DNA from 3 places in the Dermatophilus sp. B7861-1 genome. Region 2 is predicted to be linked to each of the others. Evidence: riboswitches for the same ligand, from Rfam matches in the RefSeq annotation. Region 2 holds a riboswitch; each other region holds the start of a gene.
What was found. Region 2 has a riboswitch for thiamine pyrophosphate ahead of thiM (hydroxyethylthiazole kinase). Riboswitches for the same ligand answer to the same signal wherever they lie in the genome.

Region 1 (5,225 bases), 1.3 Mb from region 2:
CGACGAATCATCAGCAAGCAACCAATTCGACCAAGTCACCGAAGCCACCGCAAGCAACGGAGGAACCATCCGACGCCAGTCACAAGCAGCCCGCCCCGCGATCCCCACCGTGACAACCACAACAACCAAAAAAGCCACACCCCCCGCGGGCAAAGACCAAATACTCACCCCCCCAACGGCAACAAGAAACGAAAAACCCATAAGAGAAAGCGGCCCAGCCTGGCACCCCAAAAAACCGGCCCGACATCTCCCCCGGCCCCCTGACAAACCAGCATCACTCATCAGGAAACCTCAACCGTGCTATCAACTAACCCCGAACTCCCACACAGTGACCGATCATGACTGGCCACAACGACACCCGCCCCCACCTGACACATCACACTCATAACACCAGCAACAGCCGCCCACGTACCGCGATCTTGACCAACAGTAGGCTCATCAAGAGCAACAAAACCAGGGCCGTGCAACACCGCAGAAGCAACAGCTAAACGACGCTTTTCCCCTCCAGAAAGAGAATGCGGATTACGGCCCAACACATGCCCCAAAGACAACGCTTCAGCGACTTGCTCACCGCGCTGCTCAACACCCACCAGACCCAAAACACGAGCCGTCGCCACCAAACTGTCCCAGACAGTGTCAGCCACCACCGTCTGCGAAGAACGCTGCGGCACCCACGAAACACGCGCAGCGAGCACGCGCGAACTCCACTCTGCAGGCGAAGAAGAACCCATAAAACCCTCACCAAAAAGAGCAGACGTGGCCCGAACCGAACCCGACGTAGGCGCTGCAAGACCAGCTAAAAGCCGCAAAAAAGACGACTTACCCGCCCCACTACGCCCTTGTATCCCCAAAACCTCTCCAGCTCGCACACACGCATCAGTAGAAGTAAGCACCTGCACCGGCGCGCGCCGCGTCCACGTCAACGAACGCGGCGGAGTACGGAGCCACTCAACCTGCTCCGCCACCATCAACACATCACCAAAAGCAGGCCGTTTTCTCTCCACATGCCCCGCGACAAACAACCCTTCAGGAAGAGGCAGCGGTGCCGGATCAGACACACCCGGCACCCACACCCCCAAACTCGACAACATCTCACGACACGTGTCCACATGACTGACCGGAAAATCCGACACAAGAGAACCCTCAGCGCCCATCACCAACACTCGATCAACAAGAGGCAGCCACGGCTCAATACGATGCTCAACCACAATTAGAGTGCTCCCCCGAGCGCTCACCGACTGATCAACAGCATCACGAACCACAGCTGCCGACTCCTCATCAAGACAGGCAGTCGGCTCATCCAGCAGCAGCACCTCAGGGCGAGGAGCAATCACCCCCGCAAGGGCAAGCCGCTGAGCCTCACCCCCAGAAAGCGCTAAAGTCGAACGCGACGTTGGGTACGGGAATCCCACCAACTCCAAAGCTTCCCGAACAGCCACATGAATATCTGAGCGAGGCATCGCAGCGTTCTCACAGCCGAAAGCAACATCACGACCAACCGTGGCTGCCACCAGTGCATCCGCAGGATCTTGAGTAAGAAGACCAACATTGCCTCCGCGCTGCAGCGAACCATGCAAAACGCCAGGATCAACCTCACCTAGAACACCAGCAATCGCATGCAGCAACGTAGATTTTCCCGCACCAGAAGGACCAATAAGAAGGACTCGCTCACCAGGGTCTATTTGAAGATCAACCTCATGCAGTACCGGAGTCTGTTGCCCCTCCGGTATCCACGTCAGACCTTCTAAACGCACTGCACCGAGAGGCAGGTTTTTACCCGACACGATCAGTGCCTGCAATCCAAACCTGGCTGCTGAAGAGCATCACGCCCCGCAGGCAACGCCCGCAACGCCCCCGTCGAGGCAAGGGCACGCATGATGCTCCACCCACCGCACCCGGCAATAAGCACACCCGAAACTGCGGCAGCACCCAACGACACAAAACGCCACACCCACGCATATTCAACCTGATAAACCCACCACTCATAACCAGCAATCTCCACGACCGCGGCAAGAAAACCACCAAGGATCGCAACGCTTACCCCTGCCCGACGCCACCGGAATAACGCGAATGCAGCCTCAACCCCCAGCCCCTGCAACGTGGCGGAAACCATCACCATCGCTCCCCACTCATTACCAAGCGCCATCTCCACAAAAGCAGCAATACACTCGATAAACACTGCTGCACCTGGCCGACGCACAATAAGCATTCCGACAACACACGGCAGCAGCCACACACCCAAGGTCAACGACATCAGTGGCGGAAACACCAAAGCCAGCTTCACAAAGGGATAGAGCAAAACATCCCACGCCCAGAACGCCACTCCGAACGCGACGCCCAACATCGCCAGAGTCACGAAATCAAGCCCGCGCCACGCTGCTGGCCCACCACGCGCCACTGCAAAACGTGCCCGCTCATCGCCGCTTCGCGGCGCTTCTGTTCCTACTGCCATCAGAACACCCGTTTCTCACCGCGATTGCGGTGCTACACGGGGAATAGGCGCCATTTAATAGACGCCCACGAGAAGATCCCGACTCCCTACACCGGTACTAACCGGATCAGGTTCGAGGGTCTGCGGAACACCCGCACTCTCAGCGCTGCCTGCGCTCCCCTGTCGTAAAAACGAGCATACACACGCTCTCTTCACCGCGGCCTTGGGCACCGCACTACCTGCCTACACCACGACGGGGCGACGCGAGCTTTTCACTCACGCCACCCCGCATCTTCAAATCAACGCACTGCGCCTAAAGCAAACTCAGTGCACGGATGACTCACCCAACTTTCTCCGTGAGTTTTTCAGCTCCATCCCGCAACACTGTCAAAGGCAACAACGTCGCCCCTGTAGGACCAATCTCAATATCCGTCCCCATCGTTGGACACACCCCACAGTCGAAACAAGGCGTCCAACGACAGTCGTCCTGCTCCACCTCTTCAAGAGCGTCTTGCCAGTCATCCCACAACCACTCCTTATCCAAACCAGAGTCGATGTGATCCCACGGAAGCACCTCTTCTTCAGTGCGTTCACGCGTAGTGAACCACGCCAAATCAATAGGCCACCCATGTTCATCGTTCATCACGTCGAACACTTCTGCAGCCTTAGTCACCCACCGTGTGTGTGAAAAATGTTCACTCCAACCATCAAACTTTCCACCATCACGCCAAACCGCCTCAATGACCTCACCCACACGACGATCACCGCGCGAAAGCAAACCCTCAATCTGACCTGGCTTGCCATCGTGATAGCGATACCCGATAGACCTTCCGTACTTCTTGTCTGCCCGAATCGCATCACGCAACTTCACCAAACGAGCATCTGTCTCCTCTGGCGACAACTGCCCCGCCCACTGGAAAGGAGTGTGCGCCTTCGGCACAAACCCACCAATCGACACAGTGCAACGAATATCTTTGCTGCCGCTGACCTTTCGGCCCTCCTCAATCACCCGAGAAGCCATCTTCGCAATCTGCAGCACATCCTCATCAGTCTCAGTGGGCAAACCACACATGAAGTACAACTTCACCTGACGCCAGCCAGCGCCATACGCCGCCGAAACCGTCTGGATAAGATCGTCCTCACTCACCATCTTGTTAATCACACGACGCAAACGCTCACTCCCTCCCTCAGGAGCAAACGTCAAACCAGACCTGCGTCCATTACGAGACAACTCATTAGCAAGATCGATATTGAACGCATCCACCCGCGTACTAGGCAACGACAAAGACGTATTCGTCCCCTCATAGCGATCCGCCAACCCCTTCGTGATCTCAGCGATCTCCGAATGATCCGCACTCGACAACGACAAAAGGCCGACTTCCTCATACCCCGTCGCAGCCAAACCGCTTTCCACCATCTCACCGATACCAGTGATCGAGCGCTCCCGCACCGGACGGGTAATCATCCCGGCCTGACAAAACCGGCACCCTCGCGTACAGCCACGGAAAATCTCTACACTCATCCGCTCATGCACCGTTTCAGCAATCGGCACGATCGGCTGTTTCGGATACGGCCACTCATCCAAATCCGTAACCGTATGCTTCACTGCCCGTTCAGGAACGCCAGCAGCCAAAGCCTCATCCTTCAAGCAGACCTGTTCAATACACCCATCGGCCCGGTACGTCACCTCGTAAAAACCAGGAACATAAACGCCCCCATGCACAGCCAAACGAGTCAACAACTCCGTCCGGCCACCAGGGCGCCCCTCCTTCTTCCACGCAGTGATGATCTCGCTAGCCTTCAATACTGCTGCCTCACCATCACCAATAATCGCGGCATCAATAAACCGCGCAATTGGCTCCGGGTTAAAACTGGCATGACCACCGACAAGAACAATCGGGTCATCAACACCGCGTTCATGCGCATGCAGCGGAATCCCAGCCAGGTCCAGCGCCTCCAACATGTTCGTGTAGTTCAACTCCGTGGAAAAACTAATCCCAAGAACATCGAACTCACACACCGCACGGTGCGCATCCACCGTCAACAGCGGCACCCCCGAAGCACGCATACTCTCAGCCAAATCCGGCCACACTGCATACGTACGCTCAGCCAGGGCATCAGAACGCTCATTCAGCACTTCATAAAGGATCATCAGTCCCTGATTAGGCAGCCCCACCTCATAAGCATCTGGGTACATAAGAGCCCAACGAGCAGTCAATTCCTGCTGCTCCCCATCAGGTCCGGTGGCGAAACCACCGCAATCCCAATCCTTGACCTGGCTGTTCATCTCGCCACCGAGGTATTGGATGGGTTTATTGACCGCTCCGAGCAGCGGCTCGAGTTGGTCGATTCTCGAGGTTCCACGCATACCACCAGGGTATGCGTGGGGTGATCTTCATCCCAATCGCGCCGCACTCAACACTATCCGCGCATTAAACGAGATAATTCAAAGTTTGAGCGCCGCATCAAGAGCCGCATTCAACGCAATCTCCCGAAAGCTACTACCCCAACCTCGCTGATCGTGGACCTCCGCAGCCAAACTATCCGCCGAATAGAGAATCTGCCCAAACCTCACCCCACGGAACTGTGCCATCGCAGACAAAGCCGAGCACTCCATCTCGACAACCTCGCAGCCCTGCCCTCGACGAGCAGCCACCTTTCCCGGAGTCTCACGGAAAAACCCATCTGTCGTCCATGTCGCAGCCTCCACAAACTCCAACCCCAACCCCTCAATCGCCTCGCCACACGCAGCACGCACCTGCGCATCAGTTTCTACCCACCGGCCAGCAGGAAG
Region 2 (5,225 bases):
ATCCAATCAGACGCCACCAACGTCAGCAGCACCCTCGATGAGGTATCCGCCGCCGTAGAACGCATCAACACCGCACAACAAGCCATCGCCGCTCTCTTGCACAACCAAACCGACGTCACTCGCGCCGTACTCGGCGGATAAACCCCACACCACCGCACCCCAACACCAAGAACCACCCCACCGGCCTAGGGTGGACCCCGTGCGTATCGCTTTCTGGAACATCAACTCCATCCGCGCCCGCATGGACCGACTCCTCGCCATGCTCGAACGCAACGACATCGACGTCTTGGCCGTGCAAGAAACCAAAGTCAAAGACGAAGCCTTCCCCGCCGACCCCATCCGAGCAGCCGGCTACGACGTCGCCCACCACGGAATCAACCAATGGAACGGCGTGGCCATCCTCTCCCGCGTCGGCCTCGAAGACATACAAATCGGATTCGACGGCATGCCCACCTGGGGCGAACCCGACCCCGTCGCTGAAGCCCGCGCCATCGGCGCCACCTGCTGCGGAATCCGCGTCTGGTCCCTCTACATACCCAACGGCCGCGAAATCGACCACCCCCACTACACGTACAAACTCGACTGGATGCGCGCCCTACGCAACAACGGCGAAAACTGGCTCACAAACAACCCCCACGCCCAGATCCTCCTCACCGGAGACTGGAACGTCGCCCCCACCGACGAAGACGTCTGGGATATGTCTTTCTTCGAAGGAAAAACCCACGTCACCGCCCCCGAACGTGAAGCATTCCAAGCAATGATCGACACCGGCTTCACCGACGTCGTCCGCCCCCACACCCCCGGTCCCGGTGTCTACACCTACTGGGACTACACATCACTACGCTTCCCCAAACGCCAAGGCATGCGCATCGACTTCGGACTAGCCTCCCCCGCCCTGGCCAACCGCGTCACCCACGCCTACATCGACCGCGACGAACGCAAAGGCAAAGGCGCAAGCGACCACGCCCCCGTCATCATCGAACTCACCTAACCCAACATCACCGGCGGCGGAGGTCACGCAACGCTGCCTCCGCCGCGTAAAACCCACACATACCGTGCACCCCACCCCCCGGCGGGGTCGACGACGAACACAAATACACACCAGGAACACCCACCTCATAAGGCCGCAACGTCACCCGCGGCCGAAACACCGCTTGCAACCCCGAAGCAGCACCACCAACAATGTCCCCCCCCACCACATTGAGATTCGCCGCCGACAGCGCACTAGGCCCCGACTCCACCCGCGCCACCACCCGATCCCGAAACCCCGGCGCAAACCGCTCTATCTGCGCATCAATCAACTGCCCAACACCAGGCCCATCAGCCCCCGAAGGCACATGCGCATACGCATACACAACCTGCCTACCCTCCGGTGCACGCAAACCATCCGCAACACCCTGCTGACACACCACCACAAACGGACGCTGCGGCACCCGACCCGCCGCCACCTGACCCTCAGCCCACGCAATCTCCTCCATCGTCCCACCAACATGCACCGTCCCAGCCCCACTCACCCGCGAATCAGCCCACGGCACCGGACCATCCAACAAATAATCCACCTTGTACGCCGCAGCCCCATACCGCCACCGCAACAACGCCCGCCGCACCCGCGAAGGCATGCGTTCCCCCACCAAACGCACCGCATCCCACGGCCCCACATCCAACATCACCACATCCGCATCCCCCACCTGCCGCACATCCACCACCTGGCACCCCGTCACCACCTGACCACCTAAAGACTCCAACTCAGCAACCAACGCCGCCGTAATCGCACCCGAACCCCCCTCAGCCACCGGCCACCCCACCGCATGCCCCGCCGCCGACAACACCACCCCAAACGCCGACGTACACGCCCTACTCAACGGCACAAACGCATGAGCCGCACTCCCAGCAAACAACGCCCGAGCCTGCACACCAGAAAACAGCGAGCGCCCCAACAACGTCGCCGGCCACACCCCACGAACCCCAAACCCAGCCATAGTTACCGGATACCTCGGCACCCGCACCACCGGGCCCAAAAACGACTCCACCACCTGATCCCATCCACGCACCGACGGCCCTAAAAGCCGCCGCCACGCCACCCCATCACGGCCCAACTCACCGGCCGTCTGCCCCAACGAACGCTGTAACACCACCGCTGGACGCCCCACCAACGGATGCGCCAACGGAACCGGCGCATGCAACCACCTCAACCCATGCTTATCCAAACCACACCCCCGAAAAAAGGGGCTAGATACACCAAACGGATGCGCCGCAGCTCCCACATCCACCACCGACCCCTGCCCAAACAACGGCACCGAACGCACCGAACCACCCGGCACCGATGCAGCCTCAAACACCCTCACCTCCAAACCACTACGTGCCAAATGCACCGCAGCAGCCAACCCATTAGGACCCGATCCCACCACCGCAGCAACACCAGCAACCACAACACCCTCCTGCGCACAACTCGATCCACCGACCGTACGGCCATCACCTGAAAACGCCCCAGACAAACACCCGCCTCTACCCGATGACTCCACGCACACCAACCCCCACCCCTGACGGCGATATGCTGCCCACGACGCGGGGTGCCGACCACAACGGCTGAGAAACACCCGTGGAACCTGCTCTAGCTCGCACTAGCGAAGGGACGTCACCATGATCACCACCCTGCCCGCAGAACCCATCACCCCCCACCACATCGCCACCGCACACGAAGCCCTACGCGCCAACAGCCCTCTGGTGCATTACCTCACCAACATCGTCGTAGCCAACACCACCGCCAACATCCTCCTCGCCGCCGGCGCAGCCCCCGCCGTCATCGATAACCCCCACGAAGCTGCCGCCTTCGCAACCATCGCATCCGGAGTGCTCATCAACCTCGGCACCCCCTACGCAGAAACCGTCACCGCCATGCGCGAAGCCGCCAACGGCGCACACAGCGCACACACCCCGTGGGTCCTTGACCCCGTTGCCGCAGGTGCACTGCCCTGGCGCACCGACATCGCTCGCGAGCTAGCCACCCACTCCCCCAGCATCATCCGCGGCAACGCCTCCGAAATCATGGGCCTCACTGGCGGTGCAGGAGGACGCGGAGTCGACTCCACCGCTGCCACCGACGACGCCCTCGAAGCAGCCATCACCGCCTCACGCCACTACGCAACCACCATCGCGGTTTCCGGCGCCACCGACATCTTCGTCACCACCACTGCAGAGGAAACCACCATCGTGCGAGGCAACAATGGTGTCCCCTTGCTCGCCCGCGTCATCGGAACTGGCTGCTCTCTAGGAGCACTTATGGCCGCATACGCCTCAGTAGCCAGCCCCCTCATCGCCGCAGTCGCAGCCACCACCCACCTGAACATCGCGGGCGAACTCGCAGCCGAAAACAGCTCAGGACCAGGATCCTTCGCCGTCAACCTACTCGACGCGCTCGACAACATCACCGCTGACCACATCACCAACGGCACCAACATCACCACCGAAACCATTCCCGCATGACCCGCCCCAACCTCGACCTATCCGTCTATCTCGTCACTGACACCACAATGGCCGGTTCACGGCGCCTGCACGACATCGTTCAAGAGGCCGTCGCAGGTGGGGTAACCATTGTTCAAATACGTGATCCTCACGCTGAAGACCGCGCCTTTACTGAACTTGCCCGCAATGTCGTGCATACACTCACCGGCACCGGCATACCCGTCATCCTCAATGACCGCGTACACCTTGTTGCCGCCACCGGAGCCGACGGCGCCCACGTAGGACAATCCGACATGCCCGTCACCGAAGCACGCACCATTCTGGGCCCCGACGCAATCCTCGGCTTGTCCATCACCCACCCTGATGACCTCACCGCCGCCATGAACAACGGCCCCGAGGCACTGACCCAACTCGACTACATCGGCGTAGGCCCCATCCGCGACACCACCACCAAACCCGGACACGCACCAGCCACCGGTTTGGCCACACTCGCCGGCATCATGGCCAGATCCCCGTGGCCTGGCGTAGCCATCGGCGGAATCACCGCCGCCGATGCCCCGGCCGTCCACGCAGCCGGAGCCCACGGACTATGCGTCGTCAGCGCCATCATGAACGCGCCCGACCCGCACTCAGCTGCAAAAGAACTCGCCGCCGCCTGGCACACAGCCACCCACTAACCGTTTTCTTCAAGGGACCCCATGAACACCCACCCAACCGCACTGACAATCGCTGGTTCTGACCCCTCTGGCGGCGCAGGAATCCAAGCCGACCTCAAAACCTTCTCGGCTCTAGGCGCTTACGGAAGCACCATCATCACCGCGCTCACCGCCCAAAACACCTGCAAAGTCACCGACGTACACCCCGTCCCCACCGACTTCATCCGCGCCCAATTCAACACTCTCACTAGCGACCTCCACATCGACAGCATCAAAATCGGCATGCTCGCCACCCCAGCCATCGCCACTGAAGTCACAGACTTACTCACCACCTACAAAAAAAGCCGGACCCGCCAACAACAGCCCCCCGCCTACATCGTTCTCGATCCCGTCATGGTCGCCACCAGCGGAGATAGCCTCATGGCCCCCAATACTCTGGAGGCACTCAAACGCCTCATACCCCTAGCCGACGTCATCACCCCCAACTTGCCCGAAGCAGCCACCCTGCTCAACACCACCCCCGCAACCACTATCGAAGCCATGCGGCACCAAGCAACCGCTCTGCTAGACCTGGGCGCCACCGCCGTCATGCTCAAGGGTGGCCACCTCACCACCACCAGCGACACCACCGTCGACGTCTTCACCGACGCAACCGGAATCAGTGAACTGACTGGACCAGCCATAGCAACAACCAATACCCACGGCACAGGGTGCAGCCTCTCCTCGGCCTTGGCAGCTCTTCGCCCCCAACAACCCGACTGGCACACCACCGCAGCACACGCCAAAACGTGGCTTACCCACGCCCTCGAGCACGCAGATGCCCTCGACATCGGTCACGGCCACGGCCCCGTGCATCACTTTCACGCCTGGTGGAACTAATGGACTCCACTGTCACCCAACAATGGTGGCAAGACACTGCCACCATCCGCGCAGAAATCGACCGGTTACCCTTCCTCAACGCCCTAGCTGATGGCACCCTCGGACGCAGCATTTTTGTGGAATACCTCGCCCAAGACGCGCACTATTTACGCGACTACGGCCGAGTCATGGCGATGCTGTCAGCGATAGCACCTACCAGGAAAGCCTCCGTTTTTTGGGCCACAACAG
Region 3 (5,225 bases), 650 kb from region 2:
TTGGCAATGCGCCGGGAGATCAAGCAGCGGGGTTTACAGGAGTCCGAGTATCCGGTGCCATTCCACCCTGTCGGAACATGGGCAACATTCGCGTTTCTTGTGTTCGTAGTGGGCGTGATTGGTTGGTTCCCTGATACGCGGGTGGCTTTGTGGGTGGGGTTGATCTGGGTTGCCCTACTCACGATCGCGTATTTCACCTTGGTTCCCCAGCATGGTCGCCAGCAGCCTTCGCTTGAGGACGAGACCCCAAGGGAATCCTGATCTGCCTGTAAGTGCTACGTGGGGCGGTGTTGTCGCGGGTATTGTGGCAACACCGCCCCACGTCTATACATCGATGGATGCATCTGTGATCTAGCTCACTTTACGGAAAATTAGCCACCCCACTGCCCGAATATGCACCCAGCTCAGAGACTTACGAACCCCATCACACCGCCCGCCAGCAGCATTGAGGGCAGCCTCACCTCACTATCGCTGCGAAAACGGTTCCCTAACCTGAAAACAACAGACCTGCGGACAGCACAATCCTTTCTCAGAAAGTAGGCACCATGTCCACGCTTCCAATCATTTCCTCCTGCACCACCACTTCTTGCTCCTTCAACGACTCCGGCTGTACCGCTGGCGCAATCACCGTTGGTGGCACAAACGGCACCGCCTCCTGCGGCACTTTCATTGCCCTCGACGCCCGTGGCGGACTCACTGACGCCAACGGCCGCGTCGGGGCATGCCAGCGTCTGGAATGCACCCACAACACTGACCTGATGTGCACCGCCGAAGCCATCAGCGTCGGCGGTGACACCGCGACCTGCGAGCACTACAGCAACGCCTGAGCCCTCACAGCCGAAATTACTGGCGTCATAAAAACAGGTGCCTAAAAGCGTGTGGCCCCCACCAGCGTGGGAGGCCACACACTTTTGATCTCAATCACATGCGCGGATGGACGCGATGAGATCGAGTTTGAGAAACCGCTGCTGCCAACGTGGATTGGACATCATCAACCGTGGCAGCAGTGGGAAGTTCGACGTGAACGATCCGGCTCATTCCCCCAAGCGGACCAATGTGCATGAGCGTAATGCCGGTGGAATCAACATCTACGCAATAGACGCGATCCTGGGTGTGCTCACAGCCCCCATGAGATGGGCGTTCATCAAGCACATCACCATCAGCAAGACCTTCCACCACAGCAGTAATGACGGCTCGAAGTTCATGGTTAGGGAACGATAAAACAGCATCGTGAGCCTCGAGGCTGCCCATCACCCCCGATCCGCACAATGGTGAAACCGGGTAGTTTTTCATCGCGATGGCCGAGACCGGCGCCACTCCCGCGCTGTCATGAACTAGCACCCGATTGATGTTCACGACTGCGAGCGCGCCGCCGGCCTCGATTACCGCGGCCACGTCTTCCGGAATCCCAGGACTATTGGCCCACCCGTCGCGTTCATCCTCGGGGATCCACTGCAACACCCCCAGGTAGTGCAGTGTTGCCGCGAGGATTCGTACGCGCGGGTCAGGGGATTCGAGTCTGATGTCGACTCGGACCTCCTCGAGCACGTCTGTCGATGGGGCACCCATGCCGGAATGACGCGAGAAGGCGAGCAGGATCCGGCCCTTTGAATCCAAACCATGCGCTGCGACCTCGAGGCAGGACTCGGGGTCGATCCGATAGCGCATCAGCGTTGCCGCACCCTCGCCACCCACGAGACGTCGTGCCAGGGACGTTGCTCGCGCGTTGGAGCAGATGCTCGGTGTTGGGTTGACGGCCATGTATCGCCTCCTCATTAAGGTAAGCCTAACTTTAGTTGCGAGTCGGTCAGTTGACCACCCCTATCGGACGATCTTCTTAATCTTTGGCAAATTCATTGCGTCACAACGCAAATAACTGCTAGAAGTCCGCCGCAATAACCAGCCGCCACCACCCACACTCACCCCCCAGGCAAACACGCACGCAACGCCCGCGCAGCACCCTCAGGGTCATCAGCCTGCGTCAACGCCCGAACCACCACCACCCGCTCAGCACCAGCATCCACAACCCGCCCCACCGACGAGACATCAACACCCCCAATCGCAAACCACGGCTTACCCACCCCCGCCCGCGCAGCCTCAGCCACCAAACCCAACCCCACCGCAGCACGACCCGGCTTCGTCGGCGTCGCCCACACCGGCCCCACACAGAAATAATCCACCTCCGGCGCCGCCATCGCCGCAACAAACTGCTCCCGCGAATGCGTCGACACCCCCACCAAAGCCCCCGGACACACCGACTTCACATGCACCGGCGACAAATCCTCCTGCCCCACATGCACCACATCCACCCCAGCCACCAACCCCACATCAGCACGATCATTCGCCGCACACAACGCCCCCGCCGCACGCGCCTCCTGACGCACGATCCGCAACGCCTCCACCTCATCAGCCGTCGAAATCGACCGATCCCGCACCTGAACAACATCCACCCCACCGGCAAAAACCCGCCGCACAAAATCCCGCAACTCCCCCGCCGAATCTCGCGCATCCGTACACAAATACAACCGCGCCCGCCCGAGCCGACGAACAACATCCACACCCGAATTCTCCAACCCGACACCCTCACAAGAAGCCATGCAGGTACGGTAAACCGCAGCATCCGCGGGAGCCCCACAAACGGGCTGAGAGGGTGGCACGCAACCAAAGCGCCCACCGACCGCTCGAACCTGTCCGGTTAACACCGGCGAAGGGAGGAAGCTGTGCGCATCGCCATCATCGGCGCCGGCATCATCGGACTATCCATCGCATGGCACCTGCACGAAGCAGGCACACACGTCGAACTCATCGACCCAACCCCAGCCAACGGCGCCACCCACGCAGCCGCCGGCATGCTCGCAGCCACCAGCGAAACTACCTACAACGAACACCACCTCACCCCCCTCATGCTCGCCTCCGCCGCCCTCTACCCCCACTTCATCCACCGCCTCACCACCACCACAAACCTACCCACCGGACACCAAAACACCCCCACCCTCCACATCGGCACCGACACAGCCGACCGAGAAACCCTCCATAACCTCGCCACCTACGCACACAGCCTCGGCCTCACCCTCACCCCCCTCACCACCCGCCAAGCCCGCAAACTCGAACCCCTCCTCACCCCCACCATCTCCAGCGCCCTGCACGCCCCCCACGACCACCAAGTCGACCCCCGCCTCCTCGCCCACGCACTCCTAACCGCCCTGACCAACGCAAACATCCCCATCCACCCCACCCCAGCAACCGGCATCACCCACACCGACAACAGCGACCCCACCAGCCCCGTCACCGGCATCACCCTCACCAACGGCCACACCATCCCCACCGACCACGCCATCATCGCCAACGCCACCAACGCCACCAACCTGAGCGGCCTACCCCTGAACCTCACCAGCCTCATCCGCAACGCCTACGGCGAAGTCATCCGCCTCACACCCCCACCCAACCTCCGCCACAACCTCACCCACATCATCCGCGGACATGTCAACGGCAACCCCATATACATCGTCCCCCGCACCAACGGAAACCTCATCCTCGGCGCCACCACCCGAGAAAACGAAACCCCCCACGTCCAAGCCGGCGGCATCCACACACTCCTACGAGACGGCATCCACCTCCTCCCCTGCATCGAAGAATTCACCATCACCGAAACCATCGCCAGACCCCGCCCCGTCACCAAAGACAACGCCCCACTCCTAGGCCCCATCAGCACCACCATCACCCTAGCCACCGGACTAGGCCGTAACGGCATCCTCCTAGCCCCCGCCATCGGCGCCGCCATCACCGCCACCATCACCACACCACCAACCACCCACCCACTACCCGACATCACCGCCTTCACACCCCACCGCTTCACCACCAACCCCTAACCACCCACCACCAAAGGACCCCATGAACACCACCATCACCATCAACGGCGAACCTCACACCCTGCCCACCAAAACCACCCTGCGCGACATCATCACCCACATCACCGGCCACACCATCACCCCCGAAGGCCGCACACCCACCGGCACCAGCCTCGGCATCGCCATAGCCCTCAACAACGAAATCATCCCCCGCAACAACTGGGCCACCACCATCCCCGGCCCCAACGCCCGCATCGAAATCGTCACCGCCGTCCAAGGAGGGTAAAACCATGACCCCCACCATCCCCCCACTGACCATCGACAACACCCCCCTGGCCTCCCGACTCATCACCGGAACCGGAGGCGCACCCAACCTCGACATCCTCCGCGAAGCGCTCATCGCCTCTCACACCAACCTCACCACCGTCGCCATCCGCCGCTACACACCCACCCAAACCGGATCCCTCTTCGACCTCCTACGCTCCCTCAACATCCGCATCCTGCCCAACACCGCCGGATGCCGCACCGCACATGAAGCACTCCTGACCGCAGAACTCGCCCGCGAAGCACTCGAAACCGACTGGATCAAACTCGAAATCATCGCCGACGACCAAACCCTCCTCCCCGACCCCATCGAACTCATCGACGCCACAGAACAACTCGTCAACCGCGGCTTCAAAGTCTTCGCCTACACCAACGACGACCCCATCACCGCCCAACGCCTCGCCGACCTCGGCTGCACCGCCGTCATGCCCCTAGGCGCCCCCATCGGAACCGGCCTGGGAATCCTCAACCCCCACAACATCGAACTCATCACCCACCGCCTACACGTGCCCGTCATCCTCGACGCCGGAATCGGAACCGCCTCCGACGCCACCCGCGCCATGGAACTAGGCTGCGATGCCGTCCTTCTTGCCACCGCAGTCACCCGCGCCCAACACCCCACCCACATGGCCAGCGCCTTCGCCCACGCCGTCGAAGCTGGCTACCTCGCCCGCCACGCCGGACGCATCCCCCAACGCATCCACGCCCACGCGTCCTCACCCACCACAGGCATGGTTACACCATGAACACCTACCCGCCACTAGTCGACCCCGCCCCCGAACTCACCACCCACCAAGCCCAACGCTACGCACGCCACGCCATCCTCCCCGAACTCGGCACCCTCGGCCAACGACGACTACTCAACGCAAAAGTCCTCGTCATCGGCGCCGGCGGCCTAGGATCACCCATCCTCCTCTACCTCGCCGCCGCTGGCATCGGACACCTAGGCATCATCGACGACGACACCGTCGACCTATCCAACCTCCAACGACAAATCATCCACACCACCAACAACATCGGCACCACCAAAGTCGACTCCGCCCGCACCGCCAT

Region 1: linked by a shared signal. The riboswitch ahead of AC2T9U_RS08190 (ECF transporter S component) and the one ahead of thiM (hydroxyethylthiazole kinase) in region 2 are both predicted to bind thiamine pyrophosphate.
Region 3: linked by a shared signal. The riboswitch ahead of thiO (glycine oxidase ThiO) and the one ahead of thiM (hydroxyethylthiazole kinase) in region 2 are both predicted to bind thiamine pyrophosphate.

Annotation. Positions count from the first base shown of each region.
Region 1 covers NZ_CM180082.1:1,853,860-1,859,084, forward strand. The annotation lists gene AC2T9U_RS08180 (energy-coupling factor transporter transmembrane component T family protein) at 1-168, opposite strand, end outside; gene AC2T9U_RS08185 (ABC transporter ATP-binding protein) at 282-1,784, opposite strand; gene AC2T9U_RS08190 (ECF transporter S component) at 1,787-2,452, opposite strand; TPP riboswitch at 2,519-2,623, opposite strand; gene AC2T9U_RS08195 (TIGR03960 family B12-binding radical SAM protein) at 2,772-4,799, opposite strand; gene AC2T9U_RS08200 (nucleoside phosphorylase) at 4,878-5,225, opposite strand, start outside.
Region 2 covers NZ_CM180082.1:506,665-511,889, reverse strand. The annotation lists gene AC2T9U_RS02125 (GAF domain-containing protein) at 1-141, shown strand, start outside; gene AC2T9U_RS02120 (exodeoxyribonuclease III) at 200-991, shown strand; gene AC2T9U_RS02115 (phytoene desaturase family protein) at 999-2,495, opposite strand; TPP riboswitch at 2,557-2,650, shown strand; gene thiM (hydroxyethylthiazole kinase) at 2,641-3,483, shown strand; gene thiE (thiamine phosphate synthase) at 3,480-4,139, shown strand; gene thiD (bifunctional hydroxymethylpyrimidine kinase/phosphomethylpyrimidine kinase) at 4,161-4,997, shown strand; gene AC2T9U_RS02095 (TenA family protein) at 4,997-5,225, shown strand, end outside.
Region 3 covers NZ_CM180082.1:2,493,944-2,499,168, forward strand. The annotation lists gene AC2T9U_RS11015 (amino acid permease) at 1-261, shown strand, start outside; gene AC2T9U_RS11020 (DUF1540 domain-containing protein) at 546-827, shown strand; gene AC2T9U_RS11025 (hypothetical protein) at 922-1,761, opposite strand; gene thiE (thiamine phosphate synthase) at 1,920-2,597, opposite strand; TPP riboswitch at 2,613-2,730, shown strand; gene thiO (glycine oxidase ThiO) at 2,721-3,869, shown strand; gene thiS (sulfur carrier protein ThiS) at 3,892-4,134, shown strand; gene AC2T9U_RS11045 (thiazole synthase) at 4,139-4,918, shown strand; gene moeB (molybdopterin-synthase adenylyltransferase MoeB) at 4,915-5,225, shown strand, end outside.